Regions from separate parts of the Sphingomonas olei genome, predicted to be linked through region 3. Evidence: predicted binding sites of a transcription regulator. Region 3 holds the regulator's gene; each other region holds the start of a gene.
What was found. Region 3 encodes LexA, which represses DNA repair genes until DNA is damaged. Its sites were predicted from a motif close to GTTCCNCNCTTGTTCT; they were not measured.
Positions count from the first base shown of each region.

Region 1: ACH0BU_RS15820 (LexA family protein) is a predicted target of LexA. The motif match lies at 1,171-1,186, and genes of this name have one in related genera.
Region 2: ACH0BU_RS01255 (S24 family peptidase) is a predicted target of LexA. The motif match lies at 2,207-2,222, and genes of this name have one in related genera.

Region 1 covers NZ_JBIQEU010000022.1:335-4,991, reverse strand. The annotation lists gene ACH0BU_RS15830 (hypothetical protein) at 1-539, shown strand, start outside; gene ACH0BU_RS15825 (hypothetical protein) at 675-1,124, opposite strand; gene ACH0BU_RS15820 (LexA family protein) at 1,241-1,654, shown strand; gene ACH0BU_RS15815 (Y-family DNA polymerase) at 1,660-2,919, shown strand; gene ACH0BU_RS15810 (hypothetical protein) at 3,367-3,627, shown strand.
Region 2 covers NZ_JBIQEU010000001.1:248,332-252,988, reverse strand. The annotation lists gene ACH0BU_RS01275 (TIGR04063 family PEP-CTERM/XrtA system glycosyltransferase) at 1-592, shown strand, start outside; gene ACH0BU_RS01270 (hypothetical protein) at 583-1,641, shown strand; gene ACH0BU_RS01265 (hypothetical protein) at 1,655-1,966, opposite strand; gene ACH0BU_RS01260 (hypothetical protein) at 1,966-2,112, opposite strand; gene ACH0BU_RS01255 (S24 family peptidase) at 2,272-2,892, shown strand; gene ACH0BU_RS01250 (hypothetical protein) at 2,922-3,095, opposite strand; gene ACH0BU_RS01245 (hypothetical protein) at 3,219-3,428, shown strand; gene ACH0BU_RS01240 (autotransporter assembly complex protein TamA) at 3,478-4,657, shown strand, end outside.
Region 3 covers NZ_JBIQEU010000003.1:5,299-19,769, reverse strand. The annotation lists gene trxB (thioredoxin-disulfide reductase) at 1-724, opposite strand, end outside; gene ACH0BU_RS04565 (leucyl aminopeptidase family protein) at 802-2,187, shown strand; gene tpiA (triose-phosphate isomerase) at 2,239-2,973, opposite strand; gene ACH0BU_RS04555 (SurA N-terminal domain-containing protein) at 3,052-4,995, shown strand; gene trpE (anthranilate synthase component I) at 4,988-6,496, shown strand; gene ACH0BU_RS04545 (YciI-like protein) at 6,493-6,807, shown strand; gene ACH0BU_RS04540 (alpha/beta fold hydrolase) at 6,863-7,960, shown strand; gene ACH0BU_RS04535 (hypothetical protein) at 8,014-8,535, opposite strand; gene ACH0BU_RS04530 (anthranilate synthase component II) at 8,678-9,256, shown strand; gene trpD (anthranilate phosphoribosyltransferase) at 9,253-10,242, shown strand; gene trpC (indole-3-glycerol phosphate synthase TrpC) at 10,263-11,066, shown strand; gene moaC (cyclic pyranopterin monophosphate synthase MoaC) at 11,063-11,530, shown strand; gene ACH0BU_RS04510 (molybdopterin molybdotransferase MoeA) at 11,597-12,781, shown strand; gene lexA (transcriptional repressor LexA) at 12,837-13,499, shown strand; gene ACH0BU_RS04500 (ComEC/Rec2 family competence protein) at 13,490-14,471, opposite strand, start outside.

The DNA of each region.
Region 1 (4,657 bases), on a different contig from region 3:
TCGTCTGCGGCTTCCGGCCGCGCTCCGCGCGCGAGCTGGACGATGGCGGGCAGACCCGGATCGACAAGATCCTGAGCCTCATCGAGGAATGCCGCTACGGCGTGCACGATCTATCGCGCACCGAGCTCGACGCCGTCCACAACCTGCCGCGCTTCAACATGCCGCTCGAGTTGGGCCTGTTCCTGGGCGCGAAGCGCTACGGCGGCAAGCACCAGAAAGCCAAGCGCGTGCTGATCCTCGACGTGGAGCAGTACCGCTATCAGCGGTTCATCTCCGATCTCGCCGGCATGGACATTCACGAGCACGGCGGCGCTCCGATGCGAGCGCTGCAGGAAACGCGCGACTGGCTCGCCAACGTGTCGCGCCGCGAGCTGCCGAGCGCCGACCGGGTGCGGCGCGTATACGAGGCGTTCAGAGCCGATTTGCCGGACCTTGCGGCGGCGCTCGAGTTCGATCCCGACCGCATCCCATATGTCGACTTCGAGCGGCTTTTGGCGAGGTGGCTGTTGGAAGCGCCGGCCGCGGTCGGCGGCGCATAGGATCATCTAGCTCGTTACGCTATCAGAACGATAATATATCTTATGTTAAATCAATGGCTTAGCAGATTTCCGGCATCGTTCTTGCAGAGACTGACGTGGCTTTTTCGCAGCTAAGGCTTGCCAGTCAGTCGCGAGTTAGCCGCGCCGTCGTTCTCGCGCGCGAGCGTGTCGCGGATCTTCGTAAAGATCCTGCAGCGCGCGCAGCCGAAACGCATTCCACCAGCGTTGCCAGCGATGCTCCTCGGCATCGTGGAGCATGTGACATCGCTGGCATAGCGCGGCGAGATTGCGCGGCGCGCTATTGCCAGGATCATGATCCAGATGCGCGCAGGCCAGCACGACATAGGTGATCCGCACGACGTCGAGCGCGAAGAGGTCGCCGACCTTCACCCGTCGCCCCTCTCCCGATCGCCAGCATCGCGCTTCGCTATCCCACCAGCGCCCATCGCCCAGATGCGCGACGTGCCGAAGATGCGGTCGCCGGCAGCGTTCGCAGCGCCCTCCTGCCCGCACGAACCGGATCTGGTCCGACAGCAGCGGCCAGTCGATCGGGTACAGCCAGCGGTTTTCGGGGCGGATCGGCATCCATGACTCTATGAGTCATGCGAAATGAGAACAAAAGGAAAATCTCGTTCCCTTCATGTTCTTATCCAGCATATCATGCGCGCATGTCCGCGTGTGTGATTCCCCTGTCCCAACCGATGCCGATCGCCGATCTGCCGCCAGCGTTTCGCCTGAGGGTGGTGAGCGCGGCCGGCGCTGGCTTCCCCTCGCCTGCCCAGGACTGGGAGGAAACCGCGATCGATCTCGTGGCGCTGCTGCGCCTCGACCGCGCCGCCAGCTTCGTGTTCCGGGTCAGCGGACAGTCCATGATCGACGCTGGAATCTATGATGACGACGTGGTGGTGGTCGATCGCGACGCCACGCCGGTTAGCGGCCGCATCGTCATCGCCGTGGTCGACGGGGGCTTCGTGATCCGCCAGTTGGTCTGGCGCGACGGCAAGCCGGTCCTCGAGGCCCGCAACGCGCGGATGCGCTACGACGCGGTGATCGCGGATGAGAGTGTCGAAGTGTGGGGCGTCGTCCGCGCCTCCGTGCGCAACCTGCAGGGCTGACCGCCATGTGGGCGATCGCTGACGTCTCCAACTTCTATTGCTCGTCGGAGAGGGTATTCGACCCGTCGCTGCGCGATAAACCGCTCATCGTGCTGAGTAACGGGGACGGCTGCGCCATCGCGCGCTCCGAGGAGGCCAAGGCGCTGCACATCAAGATGGGTGCGCCGATGTTCAAGATTCGTGATATCGTCCGCGAGCATGGCATCCAATACCGCAGCAGTTCCTACGAATTGTATGCCGACATGAATCGTCGCTTCAATCAGGTCCTCGCCGAGCACAGTTGCACGGTCGAGGTGTACTCGATCGACGAATCGTTCTTTCGCCTGCCGGTGCTCCCGAACGGCCTGGGCGACGTGGCGGCCGCGCACCGCGTGATCGCGGCCGTCAAGCGTGCGACGGGCCTGCCGATCCGCATCGGGCTTGGCCCGACCCGGACGCTGAGCAAGGTTGCCAACGCCCTCGCCAAGGCGTCGGAGAAGGTCTGGAAGGGCGTGGTCGACCTGCACGACATCGAGCTGCGGCGGCGCCTGTTCGCGCAATGGCCGGTCGAGGAGGTCTGGGGCATCGCGCGAGCGATGACCGAGCGGCTGCGACCGCTCGGCGTCAGGACGACGGCCGATCTTGCCGCCCTCCCCCCGGAGGTCGCGCGCGACGTGGGGACGGTGATGCTGGAGCGGCTCGTGCGCGAGCTGAACGGCGTCGAATGCACCGATTTCGAGCCGGAGCCGCCCCCGTCCAAGGCGACCGCGGTGACCCGCTGCTTCGGTGAGCCGGTGCGCGAGGTCGCGGCGCTGCGCGAGGCGATGGTGCGCCGCGCGGTCCGCGCGGCCGAGAAGATCCGCGCGCAGGATCTCGCTGCCACCCGCCTGATCGCCTTTGCCCACGGAAGCCGGTTCAAGCCCAACGCGCCGTCCGCCTCGCGCATAGCGCGGCTGTCGCCGGCGACCAATGATCCGCGCGTGATCGGCGGTATGGCGGGCCGCATGGCGGATGTCATGTACGAAACTGGCGGCGTCTACACCAAGTGCGGCGTCATGCTCGAGGGGCTGGAGCCGATGACCGCGCACCAGGCCGACCTGTTCGCGGTGCCCGATCCGCGATCCCCTGCCCTGCTCGCCGCGATCGACGGGCTCAACGGGCGGTTCGGCCGCAACACGATGCGGCTTGCCTCCGAGGGCTTTGGCCAGAAGAGCTACGACACCAAGCGTGCTTTCAAGAGCCCGTCCTGGACCACGCGGATCGATCAGGTGCCGATCGCGCGGTGAGATCAATAGCGATAGCCTGCCTGCCGGCAGGCCGCTGCCAGCTTCATCACTCGCCCATCCTTCGCGCCGTACTGGCGCAACCGTGCGGAATAGCTGTAGGCGCTTGCAATCATAGCGGCGTGTGCTCGCAAACAGCCTGATTTCCTGCTCACGCTTTCTGCCACTGGCGGGGAGCGTCCTGCTCGAATTATCTGCCAGTGTGCTCGCCATCATCCGGCGCTGCTTGCAAACGGGGCGTTGTGCTCACGCTCCGTGCCAATGGGCTCTCCAAACCCGTAGCCGGCAAGCGCTTTTGCGAAGCAGGTTTCCAGAACAGTTCTGACAAGCGGCGGGCCGCAGAAATGCGTTGTCGTCATGGCCCGCCCGCGAGGTCGTCAGAAAGGAAGGTTTTCGCGAACAGGGCCAGCGCATAATAGGCGATGACACCACGCAAGCGGAAAGGGTGCGATGACCAAAACCGAAATGCTGGAGACGATGAAACGCCTCGACGCCCATGCGAATGCCCTGCTGCTGATCGGTGCTTCCGATATCGATCTGCTCGGCGGCATGTTCGACGTGATGCCGGACTTCAAGGCGCTGCTCGATGCCGGATACGGCGAAGAGATCGAGAGAAACGCCGGTCGCTTCCCCGGCCTGCACCGCTACGCCGTCATGCTCTCAAATATCGCCGAAGGGATCGCGGACGGCTCCATCCGGGTGCCACGCTGACGCCACTCCCGCTGGCAGATAATGTGAGCAGGCGACCATGACTGCGAGCAGCGCCGGATGATGGCGAGCACATTGGCAATTAGCGTGAGCAGACTGCTCCGCCCATTGTCAGATAATCCGAGCAGAAAATCGCTCCGTTTGCGAGCAGACGCCGCTACGATTGCAAGCGCCTACAATTACCGTAAGGGATGCGATCCGCGCCGGCTCCTAAATCGGACAAGGATTTGCTGGAAAGCCCTACTTTCCCGATTAGAAACGGCGGGCGAGACGGCCGGAGCCGTCTCGCTGGGGATGGTTGATCGGGAACGGGATGGCGCTCTCAAAACTCATCGGCGTAAGAATGTCGCGTACAGCCAAACCAGCGTTTGCGCGGCGACGGATGTGAGATAGGCTGCAAATTTTTTGCTCCCACGATCCATCTATTCGAAGCATCGATGACGAACCGATCTGCTCTCATTCTACTAACCGGCGGATGGCTTGCCTTCCTTGTAGTCAGTCTGGGGGCGGCAACTACCTACCTTTTGCAAGCACCGATCCCCATTGGCCCCGGCATGACCAAGGTTTTTGGGTTCGGTGCATTGGCGGGTTTGACGCTGGGTGCTGCAACGCCGTTTCTTTGCGCGCCGCTTTTTTCAGAGCGGACGAAGCTCGGTCGATTGAAGGTCGCTTTTGGTTGTATAGTGACGGGTGCCTTTGGCGGGGCTGGTGTGGCCGCGTGGACAAATCAACTACGGGTAGTCAAAACTCACGCCGTTGAGCTTCCCATCGTTGAGATCCAACAGTTGCCTTCTCGTCGACGGGCATCGTCGATACAGATCGCTACGCTCTTGCCGCTCCATCCGACCGGGCAAGACCACGTCTCTGCCGAATACATCGATGGCCCTCAAATCAGGGCGGGAGACTGCCTCAAAGGTATTATAGAACACGGCTGGCTAGGGGGTGCATGGGTAAGGCGATATTCGGCGAAGCCTTGCTCGATGAGTCGCGGAAATCCCGGCCCCAATGTGATCGTGCCTGACGGTAATTTCTC
Region 2 (4,657 bases), on a different contig from region 3:
CCTTGATGGGGAGGTGATCGGCTTCATCGGCAGCTTCTACGATTATGAGGGGCTGGACGATCTCGTCGCCGCCATGCCCGCGCTCGTCGCGCAGCGCCCGCGCGCGCAGCTGCTGCTGGTCGGCGGCGGCCCGATGGAGGCGGCGCTCCGCGCGCAGGTCGCGGCCTCGCCGGTCGCCGACCGGATCCACTTCGCCGGCCGCGTGCCGCATCAGGAGGTGGAGCGTTACTACAGCCTGGTCGATGTCCTCGCCTATCCGCGCAAGAAGATGCGCCTCACCGATCTCGTCACCCCGCTGAAGCCGCTGGAGGCGATGGCGCAGGGGAGGCTGGTCGCGGCATCGGACGTCGGCGGCCACCGCGAGCTGATCCGTGACGGGGAAACGGGCACGCTGTTCGCCGCCGATGATCCCGCGGCGATCGCCACCGCGCTCGCCGCGTTGCTCGCCGACCGCACGATCTGGGATCACCGCCGCGCCACGGCGCGCGCCTTTGTCGAGCGGGAGCGTAACTGGTCTTCAAATATTTCACGTTACGAACCGGTCTATCGGCGGCTGATGGATGCCGCGGGCAAGGGTGACACATGGTCGTAAGGCGCACCGGCACGGACGTGACACGCTATCTGATCCCCGCAGCCTTGCTAGCTGCCGGCGTCATCATTGCCGCGTCGATCGCCGCGATGCCGCGCGTGAACTTCGACCTGCTGCTGTGGCGACTCGGTCTGCCCGATGTCATCCCGGCGGCCGCGCCGCCCGTCGGCGCGACCGGGCGCACCCTGCTGGCACTGGCGGCGCTGTTCCCCTTCCTCCTTGTGTCGGCGGTCGCCTGGCGGCTGGGAAATGGCGGCCCGCTGCTCGCCCTGCGCCGTCGCGACCGCGACGCTGACCTCCCCGCCTTGCGCCGCGCGGACGCGCACCCCGATCACCCGCCGCGCTGGCCGATTCGCGCGGACGAGGATCTGGGCCCGCCCTTACCCGCGGTCGGCAGCCCGGCCGCGCGGGTGCTGCCCGGCGACGATCTACCGCTCCCGGCCGATCTGGATCAGCCGCTTGCCGCCTTCGACCCGATCGCCATTCCCGACGTCCCGCGTGAACCGGCCCGCCCGGTCGCGCCGCTGGTCACGATCGTCGTCCCGCCGCGCAGCCACGATGCGGCGCCAGAAACGTCCGAGTCGCTGCCCGACATGCCGGCGGAGATAGCGGATGGCCCCAGCCAGCCGCCGATCTCCGACGATGACGCTGCACCTGAGGAGCCAGTCCCGGAGCTTGTCCCGACCGCCGAGGTATCTCCCGCCGAATGGGAAGCACCAACGCCGGCCGCCGAAGGGCCAGATGCGGTCGCACCGGAACCGCTTCCCCTCACCGAGCCCCCCGCCAAACCCGCGGCTGACCAAAGCGACGCCGACCAGCGGGACGGACCGGCCAACTCCGAACCCGTTCTCGAAACCGGGCCTGAACCCGCCGGCACGGATCAGGACTCGATCAGCGCCTTGCTCGACCGGCTCGAACGCGGGGCGCAGCGGCGCAAGGGGGCGCCGCCGCCCGCGCCGCCGCTGCCCGAACCGGATCCGCCGGCCCCGTCGCCCCCGCCGGGCAGCCTCGACGATACGCTGGTGATGCTCCGCCGCATGGCGCGCGGCTGATCGGTCGCGCGGGCTACGCGCGATCCACCGTCACCGCCTCGATCCGCGCCTGCCATTGCCCGTCCTGCTCGCGTGAGCCAGTCACCGACAGCCCGGCAAGCAGGCGGCCCGGCAGCGCCACGTCCACATCCTCCACCCGCGACAGCCACTCACGCGCCGCCTCGCCCGCAGGGGCCGTCAGCGTCATCGCATGCCGCTCACCGGCAAAGGTGGCGCTATACCAGGGCGCCGACCCCAGCGGTTCGATCGTCACCGACAGGCGCCGCTGCGCCGCCGATGCGTGCAGCGCGCGCTCGATCAGCGCCGCCGGCGCAGGGCCGCGCATCAATTCGCCTCCGCTTCGTGGCCGCCGGCGGCAATCGGCACGTCCGCCGCAGCCTCGCGCAGCGCCGCCTCGACGCGCGCGCGCATCTTCGGTCCCGGCGTGCGCCCGCGCCGCAAGTCATGGACCAGCCGGGGGTCATTCACCACGCGCCGGCCAAAGGTGGTCGGCGGAATTCCCGTCCGCCGCAGGTAGCAATCGATCTGGGTGAGGAGGGATATGGCAAGCTCCTGAGTCGCTTATGTTCCTCTTTTGTTCTCTCAACTTTTCCAACTTGTCTAGGAAAAATCCTAGACTACAAGGATGGCATGGCGGAAACGGTGGCCCAGACGGTTGAGCGGCTCGCGGCAGCGCGCGGGATCAGCCTGTCGGAACTGTCCCGGCTGCTCGGACGCAACCTTGCCTATCTTCAGCAATTCGTCCGCCGGGGGACGCCGCGTCGTCTGGCGGAGGCCGACCGCCGCGTGCTGGCGCAATTCTTCGGCGTCGATGAAACGCTGCTCGGCGGCACCGCCGCGCCCGAGGCGCCGCTGGTATCCGTCCCTTATCTCACCGTCGCCGCCTCGGCCGGCGCGGGGCAGGCGACGGGGGAGGAGCGGGCGATCCGCCATGAGGCGTTCGGCGCGCGGCTGTTGCGCGACGCCGGCATCACCCCTGCTGCCGCCTCGCTCATCGATGCGGTGGGCAATTCGATGGCGCCGACGATCCTTCCTGGTGACCGCTTGCTGGTCGACCGCAGCGATGTCGCGCTCGCCAGCGATGCCATCTTCGTCGTGCGGCGGGGCGGCGAATTGCTGGTGAAACGGGTGCGGCGGGACGGCCCCGGCCTGACGCTGCTCAGCGACAATCCCGATTATGCGCCGCTATCGTGCGCAAGGGGGGAGGCGGACGTGATCGGCCGCGTCCGCCTGCTACTGCGTGAACCCTGATCGCCGCTGGCTGCCGCGCGTCAGGCGTTTCAGCCGCGATCCTTCAGCCACATGGCAACCGCGATCGCGCTGCCGATCGCCAGTCCGGCGAGAAAGCCGATCGATGGTTGCCCGACGAGCAGCCCGATGACGGTGCCGGCCAGCAAGCCAACGGCAATCAGGAATCCGCCGGCATTGCCCGGGCGCTTGAGGGGATCGGCCATGACGCGCGCCTTGCCACGCCGCACCGCACGCTGCCAAGCGGCAAACCGTTAACCCTCGCCGTTCACGCCCGGGGAGGATGTTGCGCGATAGCGCGGCCGCACCATTCGCAACGGGGCGCCACCTTGTCATCCTTGTACCTCGCCGACCGCCAACTGGTGTATGACGCCGCCGCGCTGATCCACCGTTTCGGCACTTATGCTGCGGACGAGGCGGCCCTTCGTGCCGATCGCAGCCGCACCGTCGGCAACGTGATCCACTTCTGCCGCTGGCGGCAGGTCGAACGGTTGGTGCGGGTGCTTGCGACCGATCAACGCCTGGGCACGCTGCACTGAGCGTCACGCCGCATTGCCGCCCGGCGGCGGACGGCTTACGGCAGGGTCAATGGACGGGCGTAGGGCGCTGATCGCTGGGGCAGGTCTGATCGCGTCGATCGTCTCGGCGCCGGCCGGCGCGCAGCAAGCGGCCGGGACCGCCCCCGCGCCTGCGCTTCCTGCGGAACAGCCGATCGATCCCGCCGCGCCGCTCGCCGACATGCCCGATATCGGCGTGGCCTGGCCGGAACTGCCGCCGCAGACCCCCGCCGCGCAACAGGCGACCGCCGCACAAACCGGCGAGACACGCTATGCGTGGCGCATCGACGGGCTCGACGACATGGCCTCGCCGCTCCTGCGCGAACGCTTCGCCGCTTTGTCGGTGCTCGACCAGAACGATGGTGAGGCCGCCAACGCCGCGCAGCTTGATCGCCGCGCGCGCGAGGATTCGACGCTGCTCGTCACGCTGCTGCGCGCGCAGGGCTATTATGATGCGGAGGTCGAACCGCGCATCGACACCGTCGATGGCCGCCCGCTGGTCATCCTCACCGCGACGCCGGGGCCGATCTACCGGCTGAAGGAGGTGACGATCGATGGCGTCGCGGCGGCGGGGGACAAGGCAACCGCGCTGCGCGATGCCTTTGGGGTCAAGCCTGACGACCCCGTCGACGCCGATCGCATCACCACCGGAGAGGCGAAGCTGCGCGTCGAGGCGGGGGAACAAGGCTTCCCCTTCGCGAAGGTGGGCGAACCCGAGGTGACGATCGATCGCGAGGCGCGCACCGCCACGCTCGACATCAGCGTCGATCCCGGCACCGCGCGCGTCTTCGGGCAGATCCGCGCCAATCCGAACAATCGCGTGTTCGATGCCGAACATGCGCAGGAAATCGCCCGTTTCGAACCCGGCAAGCCTTATTATGCCCCTGCGTTGGACGATCTGCGCCGCGCATTGGTGCAGACCGGGCTCGTTTCGGTGGCCGAGGTCACCCCGGTACCCGGCACGACGCCCGACACGGTCGACATCGACGTCCGCCTCGAACCCGCTCCCCCGCGCACCATTGCGGGCGAAATCGGCTATGGCACGGGCGAAGGCGCCCGCGTCGAGGCGAGCTGGACTCACCGCAACCTGTTCCCGCCCGAAGGTGCGCTGACGCTCCGTTCGGTGCTCGGCACGCGCGAGCAGCTCGGCGCAGTCACCTTCCGCCGCAACAATTTCAAGGGCCGCGACCGCGTGCTGACGGCGCAGATCA
Region 3 (14,471 bases):
TCGCGACGAAGCCGCCCTCCACGTCGAGGCGGCTGTGCTCACCAGTGACCGTATCGACGAGGTCGAGCGCGACGAGGCCGGCATTGCCGCCGCCGTCGACGAACTCACGCACTTCCTTGTTCCACAGCACCTTTACCTTGGGATGCGCGAACAGCCGCTCCTGCAAGATGCGCTCCGCACGGAGTGAATCGCGGCGGTGGATCAGCGTCACGTCGTCCGAGTGGTTGGTGAGGTAAAGCGCCTCCTCCACCGCGGTGTTGCCGCCGCCGATCACCGCGACCTTCTTGCCGCGATAGAAGAAGCCATCGCAGGTGGCGCAGGCGGAGACGCCCTTGCCCTTCATCGCATCCTCGCTGGCGAGGCCGAGCCACTTGGCCTGCGCGCCGGTGGCGATGACGAGCACGTCGCCTTCATAGATATCGCCGCTGTCGCCGGTGAGGCGGAACGGGCGGCGCGCCAGATCGACCGAGACGACCGTGTCCCACACCAGCGTGGTGCCGACATGCTCCGCCTGCTTCTGCATCTGCTCCATCAGCCACGGGCCCTGGATCACCTCGGCAAAGCCGGGGTAATTTTCCACGTCGGTGGTGGTCATCAGCTGGCCGCCGGGCTGGATGCCCTGGACGAGGATCGGCTTCATGCCCGCGCGGGCACCATAGATGGCGGCGGACAGGCCAGCGGGGCCCGAGCCGAGGATGAGCATGCGAGTCGAGTGAGTGGTCATGCCCGCGATGTAGGATGCGGCGCGACCCAAGGGAACCGCGCGTTGCGCCGACGGTGAAGTCCTGCTTTGCTGGCCCCATGACCGACTTTTCCAGCCTGCTCGCCCCCGACCGGGGCCAGCCTGCCCGCACCATCCATGTCGTCCACCCCGACCGGTTCGAGGAATGGCTCATCGCCCAGCCGGCGCGCACGCGCACCGCGGTGGCGGCCAACAAGGTGGTGGGAAAGCCGGGCAATCGCGCGATCCTTCCCGGCGATGCGCCCGACGACTGGGCGATGCTGCTGGTGTGCAACGAGGATGTGACATCGCCGTGGCGGATTGCGTCGCTGGGTGATGGCCTGCCCGAAGGCACGTACCGGCTGGCGGAGGGCGAGCCGGGCGCGGCGATGCTGGGCTGGTGCCTCGCGCAGCATCGCTTCACCCGCTATCGTAGCGCGCCCGACGCGCAGGGGCCGCGCGTGCTGCTGACCGGCGAGCCGGGGCGGATCGAGGAGATCGTCCGGCTGGCGGAGGCGACCGCGCTGGTCCGCGATCTGGTCGACACCGGCGCATCGGACCTGGGGCCGGCGGATCTGGAGGCGCAGGTCGAGCTGCTGGCGAAGGCGCATGGTGCGACGACGCGAGTGACGCGCGGCGATGCGCTGGCGGTGGAATATCCGATGATCCACGTCGTCGGCCAGGCAGCGAGCAAGGAACGTGCGCCGCGGCTGATCGAGCTGGAATGGGGCGATCCTGCCCACCCCCGCATCGCGCTGGTCGGCAAGGGCGTCTGCTTCGATTCGGGCGGGCTCGACGTCAAGACGTCGGGCGGGATGCGGCTGATGAAGAAGGACATGGGCGGCGCGGCGCACATGATCGCGCTTGCCGGGCTGGTCATGGGCGCGAAGCTGAAGGTGCGGCTGCACCTGCTGGTGCCGGCGGTGGAGAATGCGATTGCCGGCAATGCCTTTCGTCCCGGCGATGTGCTGCGCAGTCGGGCGGGGCTGATGGTGGAGAATACCAACACCGATGCCGAGGGGCGACTGATCCTGGCCGACGCACTGACCCGCGCGGTGGAGGATCGGCCGGAGTTGATCGTGGACTTTGCGACGCTGACCGGTGCGGCGCGGGTTGCGCTGGGGCCGGACCTGCCACCGTTGTTCGCCAATGACGAGGAGCTGGCGGCCGACTTCCTTGCCGCAGGCACCGCCGCGCATGACCCTTTGTGGCGGTTGCCGCTGTGGGATGGCTATGACGACATGCTGAAGTCGGACGTCGCAGACATGGTCAATGCGCCCGATGGCGGCTTTGCCGGTGCGGTGACGGCGGCGCTGTTCCTGCGGCGCTTCGTGCCCAAGGATATCGCCTGGGCGCATGTCGATACATTCGCGTGGCGCCCTGCCCCCCGGCCGGGCAGGCCCAAGGGCGGCGCGGCGCTGGGGCTCGCCGCCGCCTGGGGTGTGCTGCGCAAGCGCTACGGCTGACGCTTCTGCCAGCGTCCGGCGTCGCGCACGGGCGCGACGCCGTGGCGCGGATCAGCCGGCTGCTTTGATGATCGGGACGAACTTGGCCGCGGTCAGGCTGGCGCCGCCGACCAGCGCGCCATCCACATTGGCCGCATGGAGAAGGCCGGCGGCGTTTTCCGCCGTCACCGAGCCGCCGTAGAGCAGGCGGATGCTGTCCGCCTGATCCACACCCAGCGCCTCTGCCAGCGCCGCGCGAATGGCGGCGTGCATCGCCTCCACATCGGCGACCGTCGCAACCTTGCCCGTGCCGATCGCCCAGATCGGCTCATAAGCGATCGACAGCCAGTCACCCGACGCGCCATCCGGCAGTGAGGCACGCAGCTGCGCCGTGACGACTGCTTCCGCCTTGCCCGCCTCACGCTGCTCCAGCGTTTCGCCGACGCACAGGATGGCGGTGAGGCCGTGGCGGTGCAGCGCCTCCGCCTTGGCCTTCACGTCGGCGTCGCTTTCATGCTGGCCCTGCCGCCGTTCGGAATGGCCGACGATCGAGAAGGACGCGCCCGCCTCCTTCACCATCGGAGCGGAGACGCAGCCGGTATGCGCGCCGCTGTCGGCGCCGTGCACGTCCTCGGCACCAATCGGAAAACGCGCGCGGCCAGCGGCCGGATGGATCAGGGTCGCCGGGACCGCGATCGCCACATCGACACCGCCGTCCGCCGCGTCATTGATCGCATCGAGCTCGGCCAATGCCGCGAGGCTGCCGTTCATCTTCCAGTTTCCGGCTACCAACTTGCGCCGCATGATCTCTCCCCACTTGGTTGTGCCGTTGCGGTAACGAAGGCGGCACCCTAAAGCGAGCGTCGTTCAACGGATTGGCGCTGCATGCTCGGGTTCTTTCGTCGTATCATCAATTCGCGCGTCGGCGTGATCGTCACCATGGGTGTCCTTGGCCTTATCGCGATCGCGTTTGCGCTGGGTGACATCACCGGCCTCCAGACCGGCGGCGCGTCTGGCGCGACCGTCGCCAAGGTGGGCGGCCAGAGCGTCAACGAGACCGAACTGACCCGGCGCGTGCAGGACGAACTGCGCGGCGCGCAGCAGCGCAACCCGGGGCTCGAGATGAGCCAGCTGGTCGCCGAGGGCGGCGTCGAGGCGATCCTCGACCGGATGCTGAACGGCCTGGCGCTGCAAGCGTTCGGCCGCGACCAGGGCATGGTCGTCAGCAAGGCGCTGGTCGGCAGCGAATTGCGCAACATCCCCGGGCTGCAGGGCCCGACGGGCAAGTTCGACCAGGCGGTGTATGAGCAGGTGCTCGCCCGCAACCGGCTGACCGATGCGCAGGTGCAGGAAGACATTGCGCGCGAGACGATGGTGCAGTTCCTGTTGCGGCCGCAGATGGGCGCGACGCAGGTGCCGGAATCGCTGGCGCTGCCCTATGCCTCGCTGCTGCTGGAGCGTCGTGCCGGTCAGGTCGCGCTGATCCCGGCCGCCGCGATGCCGGGCGGTGCCGCGCCGACCGACCCGGAACTGCAGGATTGGTACAAGCGCAACATCGCGCGCTACTCGCTGCCCGAGCGTCGCATCGTTCGCTACGCCATGGTGACGCCCGAGTTCGTGAAGGCCCGCGGCACGCCCACCGATGCCGAGATCGCCGCAGCCTACAATGGCGACAAGGCCCGCTGGGCAGCGCGCGAGACGCGCACCGTGTCGCTGGTCACCGTGCTTGACCAGAATGCCGCCAATGCCCTGGCGACCAAGATCCGCGGCGGCACCCCTGTCGCGGATGCGGCGCGCGCCGCCGGGCTGGAGGCACGCCGCCTCGAGGCGCAGGACAAGCAGGCGCTGACCGGCGCGACCTCTGGCGCGGTGGCCGATGCCGCCTTCGCCGCGCCGGCCAATGGCGTGATCGGCCCCGTCCGCGGTTCGATCGGCTTCGTCGTCGGCAAGATCGAGAAGGTCGCGCAGGTCCCCGGCAAGACGCTGGCCGAGGCGCGCCCGACGCTGGTCGAGGAATTGACCAAGAAGAAGACCGCCGACGCTCTGACGGCGATGCGCGACTCGCTGGAAAATGCGATCGCTGACAATGCCAACTTCTCCGAGCTGGTGGCCGAGCAGAAGCTGAGTGCCGCGACCACGCCGGCACTGACCGCAACCGGCGCCAACCCGGAGGCTCCGGCCGCGCAGCCTGACGCGGCGCTGATGCCGATCCTGTCCGCCGCCTTCCAGTCCGAAGAGGGCGACGATCCGCAGGTGGTGCAGACCGGGCCTGACGGCAGCTTCGCCCTCGTCGCGCTCGACCGGATCGTTCGCGCCGCGCCGCGCCCGATCGCGCAGGTCCGCGACCAGGTGACCAAGGACCTGCAGGAGGATCGCGCCCGCCGCGCCGCGCGCACCGCCGCGAGCAAGGCACTGGCCGCGATCAACAAGGGTGTGGCGTTCGACAAGGCACTGGCCGAGGCTGGTGCCAAGGGCGCGAAGACCGACAGCGTGGTCGCCGCCCGCTCACAGATCAACGCCGATCCGCGTGGGCCGAACCCGGTACTGGCCCTGCTGTTCAGCATGAAGGGCGGCACCGCCAAGATGCTGGAAGCGCCCGATCGCAGCGGCTGGCTGATCGTCAAGGTCGACAAGATCTCGCCGGGTGACGCCGCCAAGGCGCCGCAGGTGATCGCTGCCACGCGTCAGGACCTTGGCCGTGCGATGGGGCCGGAATATGCCCAGCAATTCACCGAGGCGGTGAAGCGGGCGATGAAGGTGTCGCAGAACGCGGACGCGCTGGCCCGCGTGAAGGCCAGCCTCTCCGGCGAGGGGGGCTCCAATCCGTAACGCTGGGCAGGACGCAGCCGCGGCTGCGCTGACGAACGGGCGGCCGGCGCTGCTGTGGCGCCGCCGCATCGCGGACACCGAGACGCCGGTCGCCGCGGCGCTGAAGCTGATCGAGCCGGGGCGCGGCGATTACCTCCTCGAATCGGTCGAGGGCGGCGCGATCCGCGGTCGTTACAGCATGTTGGGGCTTGCGCCTGACCTCGTCTTCCGCGCCGAAGGAAACGACGCCGCGATCAACCGCCAGTGGCTGACGGATCGGTCGGCGTTCGCGCCATGCGACACCCCGACGCTGGCCGCGCTGCGCGCGCTGGTCGCCTCCTGCCGGATGGACGTGCCAGCGGAACTACCGCCGGCGCTCGCGTGCCTGGTCGGCTATTTCGGTTATGAGACGATCGGGCTGGTCGAGAGCCTGCCCGCGCCAAAGACCGATGCGCTTGGCCTGCCGGACATGATGTTCGTCCGCCCGACCGTGATCCTTGTTTTTGACCGGCTGGCGGACGCCCTGTTCCTGGTGGCGCCTGTTTGGCCCGACGACCAGCGATCGCCCGAGAGCGTGATCGCCGCGGCGGCCGAGCGGCTGGACGCGATCGAGGCGCGGCTGGAGGCCACTGCCCTGCCCCCGCGCGTTCGGGCCGAGGCCAGCGACGTGGCGCTGTCCCCGGTGCTGCCGGAGGGGCGCTATGCCGAGATGGTGCGCGCCGCGAAGGACTATATCGTCGCTGGCGACATCTTTCAGGTCGTCCTGGCGCAGCGTTTCACTGCGCCGTTCACGCTGCCGCCGTTCGAGTTGTACCGCGCGTTGCGGCGGATCAATCCGTCGCCCTTCCTCTACCATCTCGACCTGCCCGGCTTCGCGCTGACCGGATCGAGCCCGGAGATCCTGGTGCGGGTGCGCGATGGCGAGGTAACGATCCGGCCGATCGCCGGCACCCGGCCGCGCGGCAAAACCGCGACCGAGGATGAGGCGAACCGCGCCAGCCTGCTTGCCGACCCGAAGGAACGCGCGGAGCATCTGATGCTGCTCGACCTCGGGCGCAACGACGTTGGCCGCGTGTCACAAGCCGGGTCAGTCACGGTCACCGACAGCTACACGGTCGAATTCTACAGTCACGTCATGCACATCGTGTCGAACGTGGTCGGTGCGCTCGACCCCAAGCGTGACGCGATCGATGCGTTGTTCGCCGGCTTCCCGGCGGGGACGGTCAGCGGCGCGCCCAAGGTGCGCGCCTGCCAGATCATCGCCGAACTGGAGAGCGAGAAGCGCGGCGCTTATGCGGGGGGAGTTGGTTATTTCTCGCCCGACGGATCGATGGATTCGTGCATCGTCCTGCGCACCGCAGTGGTGAAGGACGGCACCATGCACGTCCAGGCGGGCGCGGGCATCGTGGCGGACAGCGACCCGGCCTATGAGCAGCGCGAGTGCGAGGCGAAGTCGGGAGCGTTGCTGGCCGCCGCGCGCGAGGCGATCGCGCAGGCGAGTGCCGGCGGCTTCGGCCAGTGAGCGACGGCGCAGCCACCGACGGCCATTTCCTGCTGCGATACGAACTGGCGGCGGACTATCTGGAACGGCGCGGTACGTTGCGCGACGCTCATCTGGCGCTTGCATGGGAAGCGGCGGATCGCGGCGCCTTGCTGCTGGGCGGCACGGTGGGAGAGCCGATCGAGTCCGCGCTGCTGCTGTTCACCGACCGCGCGGCGGTCGAGGCCTTTGCCAATGCCGATCCTTATGTGCGCGAGGGATTGGTGATGCGCTGGCAGGTCAGCCGCTGGCACACCGTCGTCGGATCGGGTGCCGCGACACCGCTGCGCTGAGCCGGCCGTAATCCGCGGGCTTCTCAACCGGCGATCCGCCCGATACGCACGGGGCATGCGCCTCCTTCCCCTGCTGCTGATCGCCGCCGCCGCGCCCGCCGCTGCCCAGACCACCCAGCCCGTCGCCACGCCGGCGAACCCTGCGCCCGCGCCGACGAACTGGCCCACCAGGGAAGGCGATGTGACGCTGCCGGGCTTTCGCTTCGGCACGGGCGAGACGATGGACCTGAAGATCCACTACACGACGCTCGGCACGCCGCGGCGCGGTCCTGACGGCGCGATCAACAATGCCGTGATGGTCCTTCACGGCACCGGCGGCACGGGCAAGCAGTTCCTCTCGCCGCAATTCGCCGACGAGCTTTACGGTCCCGGCCAGCCGTTCGACCTCAAGACGACCTATGTCATCCTGCCCGACAATATTGGTCATGGCGGATCGTCCAAGCCGTCCGACGGGATGCGAATGACGTTCCCGAAATATGATTATGGCGACATGGTCGCGGCGCAGAAGGCGATGCTGGAGAAGCTGGGCGTCACCCGGCTGAAGGTGATCCTGGGCACGTCGATGGGGTGTATGCACGCCTTTGTCTGGGGGCAGACCTATCCGGGCTTTGCCGAGCGGCTCGCGCCGTTCGCCTGTCTGCCGGTGCCGATCGCCGGGCTGAACCGCATGTGGCGCAAGCTGTCGATCGACGCGATCAAGGCGGATCCGGCCTGGAATGGCGGCAATTACACCGCGCAGCCGGCCCAGGGCCTGCGGACGGCGGCCAGCCTGTCGATCATCGCCGGTTCCAACCCGCTGGCGCTGCAACAGCAATATCCGACGCGCGAGGCCGCCGAGGCGTTCCTCGATCAGGCGTTCACGCGCAACAGCGCCAATCGCGACGCCAATGACTATATCTACCAGCTCGACGCGTCGCGGACCTATGATCCGTCGGCCGGGCTGGAGAAGATCACCGTGCCGGTGCTGTGGATCAACTCCGCCGACGATTTCATCAACCCGGCAGGCTATGGCATCACCGAGGTCGCGGCGAAGAGGATGCCGCGCGCCACGTTTCGCCTGATTGCCGCCACGCCCGAGACCAAGGGCCACGGCACGCATACCTGGGCCAAATTCTGGAAGGCTGACCTGTCGCGCCTGATGGCGACGAACTAGGCCGCAGGCGCATCATCGCGGCTGACGACTGGCCGCGATGATGGGGATGCGTGTCAGTCGCGCGGATCGTCCTCGATGTCGATGTCGGTGCGCGATTCGGGCGTCGCCTGCTCCACTTCGCGCTGTTGCTGGCGCTTTTCCGCCGCCCACGCCTGACCTGCCTGGATCCCGCAGCCGGTCTGGCCGCCGGCGCCGATCGGCGAGCAGGTGTTGGGGAGCCCGCCGGCGACGCGGCCGACACGATCGACGGTGGCGGCGCGGTTGACCCAGCTCTGGTTCTGCGCCGGCACCTCTGGCGGACGGCGCAGCGGCTTGGGCACACGGAACTGGTCGTTGGGATCGAGCCGGCTGCACACCACGATCTCGTCCGCCGCGGCGGTCGGGCACGCTTCATTCCCGGTCAGCGTCACCTGGCGGATTCGCTGCGGCGGCTGACCCGTTTCCGCCTGCGAGGATGCGCCTTCCTGCGCCTGAGCTTGGGGCTGTGTCTGGGCCTGGGCCTGGGCCTGGGCGAGCGCCGGCAGCGGCAGGAGCGACAGCGCCGCTAGCGGAACGAGATACACGGGGCGGAACATGCGAGGCGACCTCCTGGATGGTCCATCAACGATCACGCCAGCAGCTTTCTCCCCGCTGAACGTCGCGGCGGTGATTACGCGATCCGGCGGCGCCCGCAACAGCCGTTGCGGCGACGGCGGGTTACGCTATGTCGGGGCCAACATGATCCTCGTCATCGACAATTACGACAGCTTCACCTGGAACCTCGTCCATTATCTGATGGAATTGGGGGCCGAGGTGCGGGTGGAACGCAATGACGCGCTGACCGCGGCCGAAGCGCTGGCGTCGAATGCCACCGGTTTTCTGCTGTCGCCGGGCCCCTGCACGCCAAATGAGGCCGGGATCAGCCTGGACCTGGTCGCGGCCTGTGCCGAGAGCCGCCGCCCGTTGATGGGCGTGTGCCTTGGCCATCAGGCGATCGGGCAACATTTCGGCGGGCGGGTCGTCCGTGGGGGATTGATGCACGGCAAGACAAGCGCGATCGACCATGACTCCACCGGCGTTTTTGCCGGCCTTCCGTCCCCCTTCACCGCAACGCGCTATCACTCGCTGGTCGTGGAGGACGTGCCCGACGTGCTGATCCCCAATGCGCATGCGGCGGACGGATCGGTGATGGGGCTGCGCCACCGGGAGCTGCCGATCCACGGCGTCCAGTTTCACCCCGAAAGCATCGCGACCGAACATGGCCATGACCTGCTGGCCAATTTCGTGGCGCTGACGGGCGCGAAGGTGGCAGCATGACAACGATCGCCCTGCTGCCGGACCCGCGGTCGCCCTTGTCGCGTGAGAGCGCGGCGCAGGCGTTCGCCGACATTCTCGACGGACGCGCCAGCGAGGACGCGATTGCGCGGTTCCTCATCGACCTGTCCGATCGCGGCGAGACATCGATCGAGATCGCCGAGGCGGCACGTGCGCTGCGCGAGCGGCTGATCCCGATCAGCGCGCCGGCCAGTGCGATTGACGTCTGCGGCACCGGCGGTGACGGACACCATACGTTGAACGTCTCGACCGCGGTGAGCCTGGTCGTGGCGGCGTGCGGGGTGCCGGTGGCCAAGCACGGCAACCGCGCCGCATCGTCCAAGGCCGGCGCCGCCGACACGCTGGAAGCACTCGGCCTGGACATGGAGCGTGCCGGGATGCTGGCGGAGGAGACGCTGAACGAACTCGGCATCTGCTTCCTGTTTGCGGCCAATCACCACCCGGCAATGAAGCGGATCACGCCGATCCGCCGTCGCATCGGCAAGCGCACGATCTTCAACCTGATGGGGCCGCTGGCCAATCCGGCGCATGTCACGCGCCAGCTGATCGGCATCGCGCGGCCGGATTATGCGCCGGTGTACGCCGAGGCGCTGGAGCAACTGGGCACCGAGGCGGCGATCGTCGTGTCGGGCGAGGAAGGGCTGGACGAAGTATCGGGCGCGGGGCCGACGGTGGCGGTCGCGATCGGTGACGTGTTGCTGGGCAAGCGGATCGTGCCGGAGGATGCCGGGGTGCGCCGCCACCCGATCGAGGCGATCCGCGGCGGTGACCCGGCGCATAACGGCTATGCCCTGCGCCGGCTGCTGAAAGGGGAGCACGGGGCCTATCGCGATGCCGTGCTGATCAACGCCGCGGTGGCGCTGGCGCTGACCGGCGAGACGCTGACGAATGGCGCCGCCCGCGCGGCCGAGGCGCTGGACAGCGGGGAGGCCAACGACCTGCTCGACCGCTGGATTGCCTGGGCATGAGCGGCGCGAAGGGGAGCAGCATGACGATTCTCGACCGGATCCTGGCAACCAAGCAGGACGAAGTGGCGACGCGTCGACGTGATCGGTCGATCTCGGCGCTTGATCGTGAGGCGCGCAACCGGACGCCGCCGCGTGGCTTCAAGGCGGCGCTGGACCGGGTGGCGAGCGGCGGTGCTGGCAATGCGCTGCCGCGCTACGGCCTGATTGCCGAGATCAAGAAGGCCAGCCCCTCCAAGGGCCTGATCCGACCCGACTTCGATCCCCCGGCGCATGCACGCGCCTATGCCGAAGGCGGCGCGACGTGCCTGTCGGTGCTGACCGACCAGGACTATTTCCAGGGGCACGAGGATTATCTGATCGCCGCGCGCAATGCGTGCGACCTGCCGGTGATCCGCAAGGACTTCATGGTCGACCCGTGGCAGGTGGCCGAAGCGCGGGCGATCGGCGCCGACGCGATCCTGGTCATCATGTCCGCGCTCGACGATGCCGCCGCTGCCGAGATCGAGGCGGCCGCGATCGAACGGGGCATGGACGTTCTGGTCGAGGTGCATGACGCGGAGGAACTGGAACGCGCCCTGAAGCTGCAATCGCGGCTGATCGGCGTGAACAACCGCAACCTGCGCGACTTCTCCGTCAGTTTCGAACGAACGTACGAGCTGGTCGGCAGCGCGCCCAGCGATTGCACCTTTGTCGCCGAAAGCGGCCTCAACACGCGAGCCGACCTGGATGCGATGGCCGAGCACGGCGTGCGCTGCTTCCTGATCGGCGAATCCCTGATGCGGCAGGCCGATGTGGCGGCGGCCACGCGCGCGCTGGTGCAATGAGCCGCCTGACCCATCTCGACGAGCAGGGCGCCGCCCGGATGGTGGACGTCGGCGGCAAGACCGAAACCGCGCGCGAGGCGGTGGCGGGGGGCAGGATCACGATGTCGGCCGAGGCACGCGACGCGATTGCCGCCGGCGCAGTGGCAAAGGGCGATGTCCTGGCGGTCGCGCGGATCGCCGGGATCATGGCGGCAAAGCGCACCAGTGACCTCATCCCGCTATGCCATCCATTGCCGCTGTCGAAGGTGACGCTGGACCTGTCGATCGAGGACGACGGCGTCAGCGCGCAGGCCATCGTTGCCACCAGCGGCCGAACGGGCGTGGAGATGGAGGCGCTGACCGCCGTCTCCGCGGCGCTGCTGACCGTCTATGACATGGCCAAGGCGCTCGATAAGCGGATGACGATCGGCAACATCCGCCTGCTGAAGAAAACCGGCGGCAAGTCGGGCGATTTCGTCGCCTGACCCTCAGGGCCGCGCCGCGATTATTATGGGTGTTGCCGACAGCATGAATCTGTCACTCGCCGGATCATGAGCGAATTGCTTCCTGTCGCAGAGGCGCAGGCGCGCCTGTTGGCTGCGGCGCCCGCGCTGTCGACCGAAACGCTACCGCTGGCAGACGCGATCGGACGCTGGGCGGCGGTCCCGCTGATCGCGCGCCGTACCCAGCCCGAGCGCGACCTGTCGGCGATGGACGGCTATGCCGTGCGGTTCGGTGACCTGCCCGGACCGATGCGAGTGATCGGCGAGAGCGCCGCCGGACGGCCATTTGCAGGTGCCGTGAAGGCGGGCCAGGCGACACGGATTTTCACTGGCGCCGCCGTGCCCGAGGGCGCGGACACGGTGATGGTGCAGGAAGAGGCCCGTCGCGACGGCGATACTTTATGGCTCGATGGCGAAGGACCGGCACGCGAGGGCGCCAACATCCGGCGGCGTGGGCTCGATTTTGCGGACGGCGATACGCTGGTCGCGGCCGGCGAACGGCTGACGCCTGCGCGTCTGGCGGTGGCGGCCACCGGGGGGCTGGGCGACGTCACCGTCCGGCGCCGGGTTCGTGTGGCGATCGCCGCGACGGGCGATGAACTGGTCGAACCCGGACGGGCCGTCGAGCCCGGCCGACTACCGGAATCGAACCGCCTGCTGCTACGGGCGCTGCTCGCGGATCTTCCGGTGGAGATCATCGACCTCGGCATCCTCCCTGACCGGTTGGAACCGCTGACCGACACGTTCCGCCATGTGGCGGCCGACGTCCTCGTCACCACCGGTGGCGCCTCGGTTGGGGATCACGACCTGGTTCGTCCTGCGCTGCAGGCGGCGGGCGCCGCGATCGATTTCTGGCGCATCGCGCTTCGCCCCGGCAAGCCGCTGATGGCGGGGTGGCGCGGCGACATGGCCGTGCTGGGGCTACCGGGAAACCCCGTCTCCGCCTTTGTCACCGGCTTGCTGTTCGTGAAGCCGATGGTGGCGGCGCTTGCCGGGGCGGCGCAGCCCCTGCCGCAAACGACCACCGGCATCCTTGGCGAAGCGTTGCCAGCCAATGGCCCGCGCACTGATTATCTACGCGCAGAGTTGCGCGATGGACGGGCCTATGTTGCTACGATCCAGGACAGTTCCATGCTACGAACGTTGGCACGGGCAGGCTGCCTCGTCGTTCGTCAACCACATGCTCCTGCTGCGGCGATGGGCGACTCGGCAGAAATCCTCGTGATTGCTTGACGCGTCGGTTTACGTTCCTTAAAGGTTCCCAGTCTGTTCGCCGCGGAGATGATGCATGCTCACCAAAAAGCAGCACGAGTTGATCTGTTTCATCAATGATCGACTGGCCGAAACCGGCGTCTCCCCTTCGTTCGAAGAGATGAAGGATGCGCTGGACCTGAAATCGAAGTCCGGGGTCCACCGCCTCATTTCCGCGCTGGAAGAGCGCGGTTTTCTGCGTCGCTTGCCCAATCGCGCCCGCGCGCTGGAAGTGCTGAAGGTGCCTGATCGCCCGGAGAGCCGCGAGGCCGTCCGTTCATCCACGCCGGCGCCCGCACTGCCGGAACCGGCCAACGACGTGGTCGAGGTGCCTCTGCACGGGCGGATCGCGGCCGGCGCCCCGATCGAGGCGCTCGAAGGCTCCACCAGCCTTCCGGTGCCGGCGGCGCTTTTGGGCTCGGGCGAGCATTTCGCGCTTGAGGTTGCCGGTGACTCGATGGTCGAGGCGGGCATCCTCGACGGCGACTTCGCCTTGATCCGCAAGCAGGATGTGGCGCGCGACGGCGAGATCGTGGTCGCGCTGATCGAGGACAGCGAGGCGACGCTGAAATATTTTCGGCGCGAAGGCACGATGATCCGGCTCGACCCGGCAAATCGCTCCTACGATCCGCAGCGTTATGCGCCAGCGCAGGTGCGGGTGCAGGGCAAGCTGGCCGGGATTCTGCGGCGCTATTCCTGATTGGCCGGGCGCAGGCCCGCCGGCGGCGGGCTGAACGCTTTCTCCGGGCGAAACGTCGGTTGTTCATCCTTGCGCCAGCGATTCGTTGAGCGGCCCGAAAGGATTGGCATCCCGGCGAGCACCCAGGGGTGAGCATCGCCGGGGCGGATCACGGTATCGACGCGCCCGGTAGAGAGCGAAATCGCCACCCCGCCGGTTCGTGCGAGCATCTCACGATCGAGGCGCAGCCATCGCGGCGTACAGCGACGCGGCAGGCGGCGTTCGCTGACCACGATATCGGCATTGCGGCATGCCTGGGTCAGCGCGCCGGCGGGCACCAGATAGGCGCTGCGCGTCGCCAGCACGCGCCATACGCGGTCGCCGACGGGCAGATCGACGCGGCATAGATCGCGCGAACAGCGCGCCGCGCCCTGATCGGACAAGAGCACCGGTTCGGCGTCAGATCCGCCATTTTCCGCCAGCATGTCACGCGCATAACCGCCCGCCCGATCGCGCAGCAGCGCTACGCGCCCATCGGGCAGCCGCACGCCGAGATGCCGTCCGTCGCCGGTTACCAGAAGGTCGGGGGGTGGTGTCACCAGCGCCCAAAGCGCGCCGACCGCGACCGGGATCAAGCCGATCCGCCGCCAGCGCGTCCGCCAGAGCGCCAGCCACAGCCCGCCGCCGACCATCAACGCGAAGGCGCCCGCCGGCATCGCTGGCAGTGCCGCGACCGCCCCAGGCGCCGCCGCCGTCGTCCGGGCGATCCACAACAATAGCGATAACCCCTGCCCCGTCAGCCACCAGAAGGGCGCGCCGAGCCCCGTCGTATCGAACAGCAGCGCCAATGCCTCCAGCGGCATCACGACAAAGGTGGTCAGCGGGATGGCGACGATATTGGCCAGCGCGCCATAGATGCCGGCCTTGTGGAAGTGGAAGACGGCGATCGGCATCAACGCGACTTCGACGATCGCGCCGGTCAGCAGCAACGAG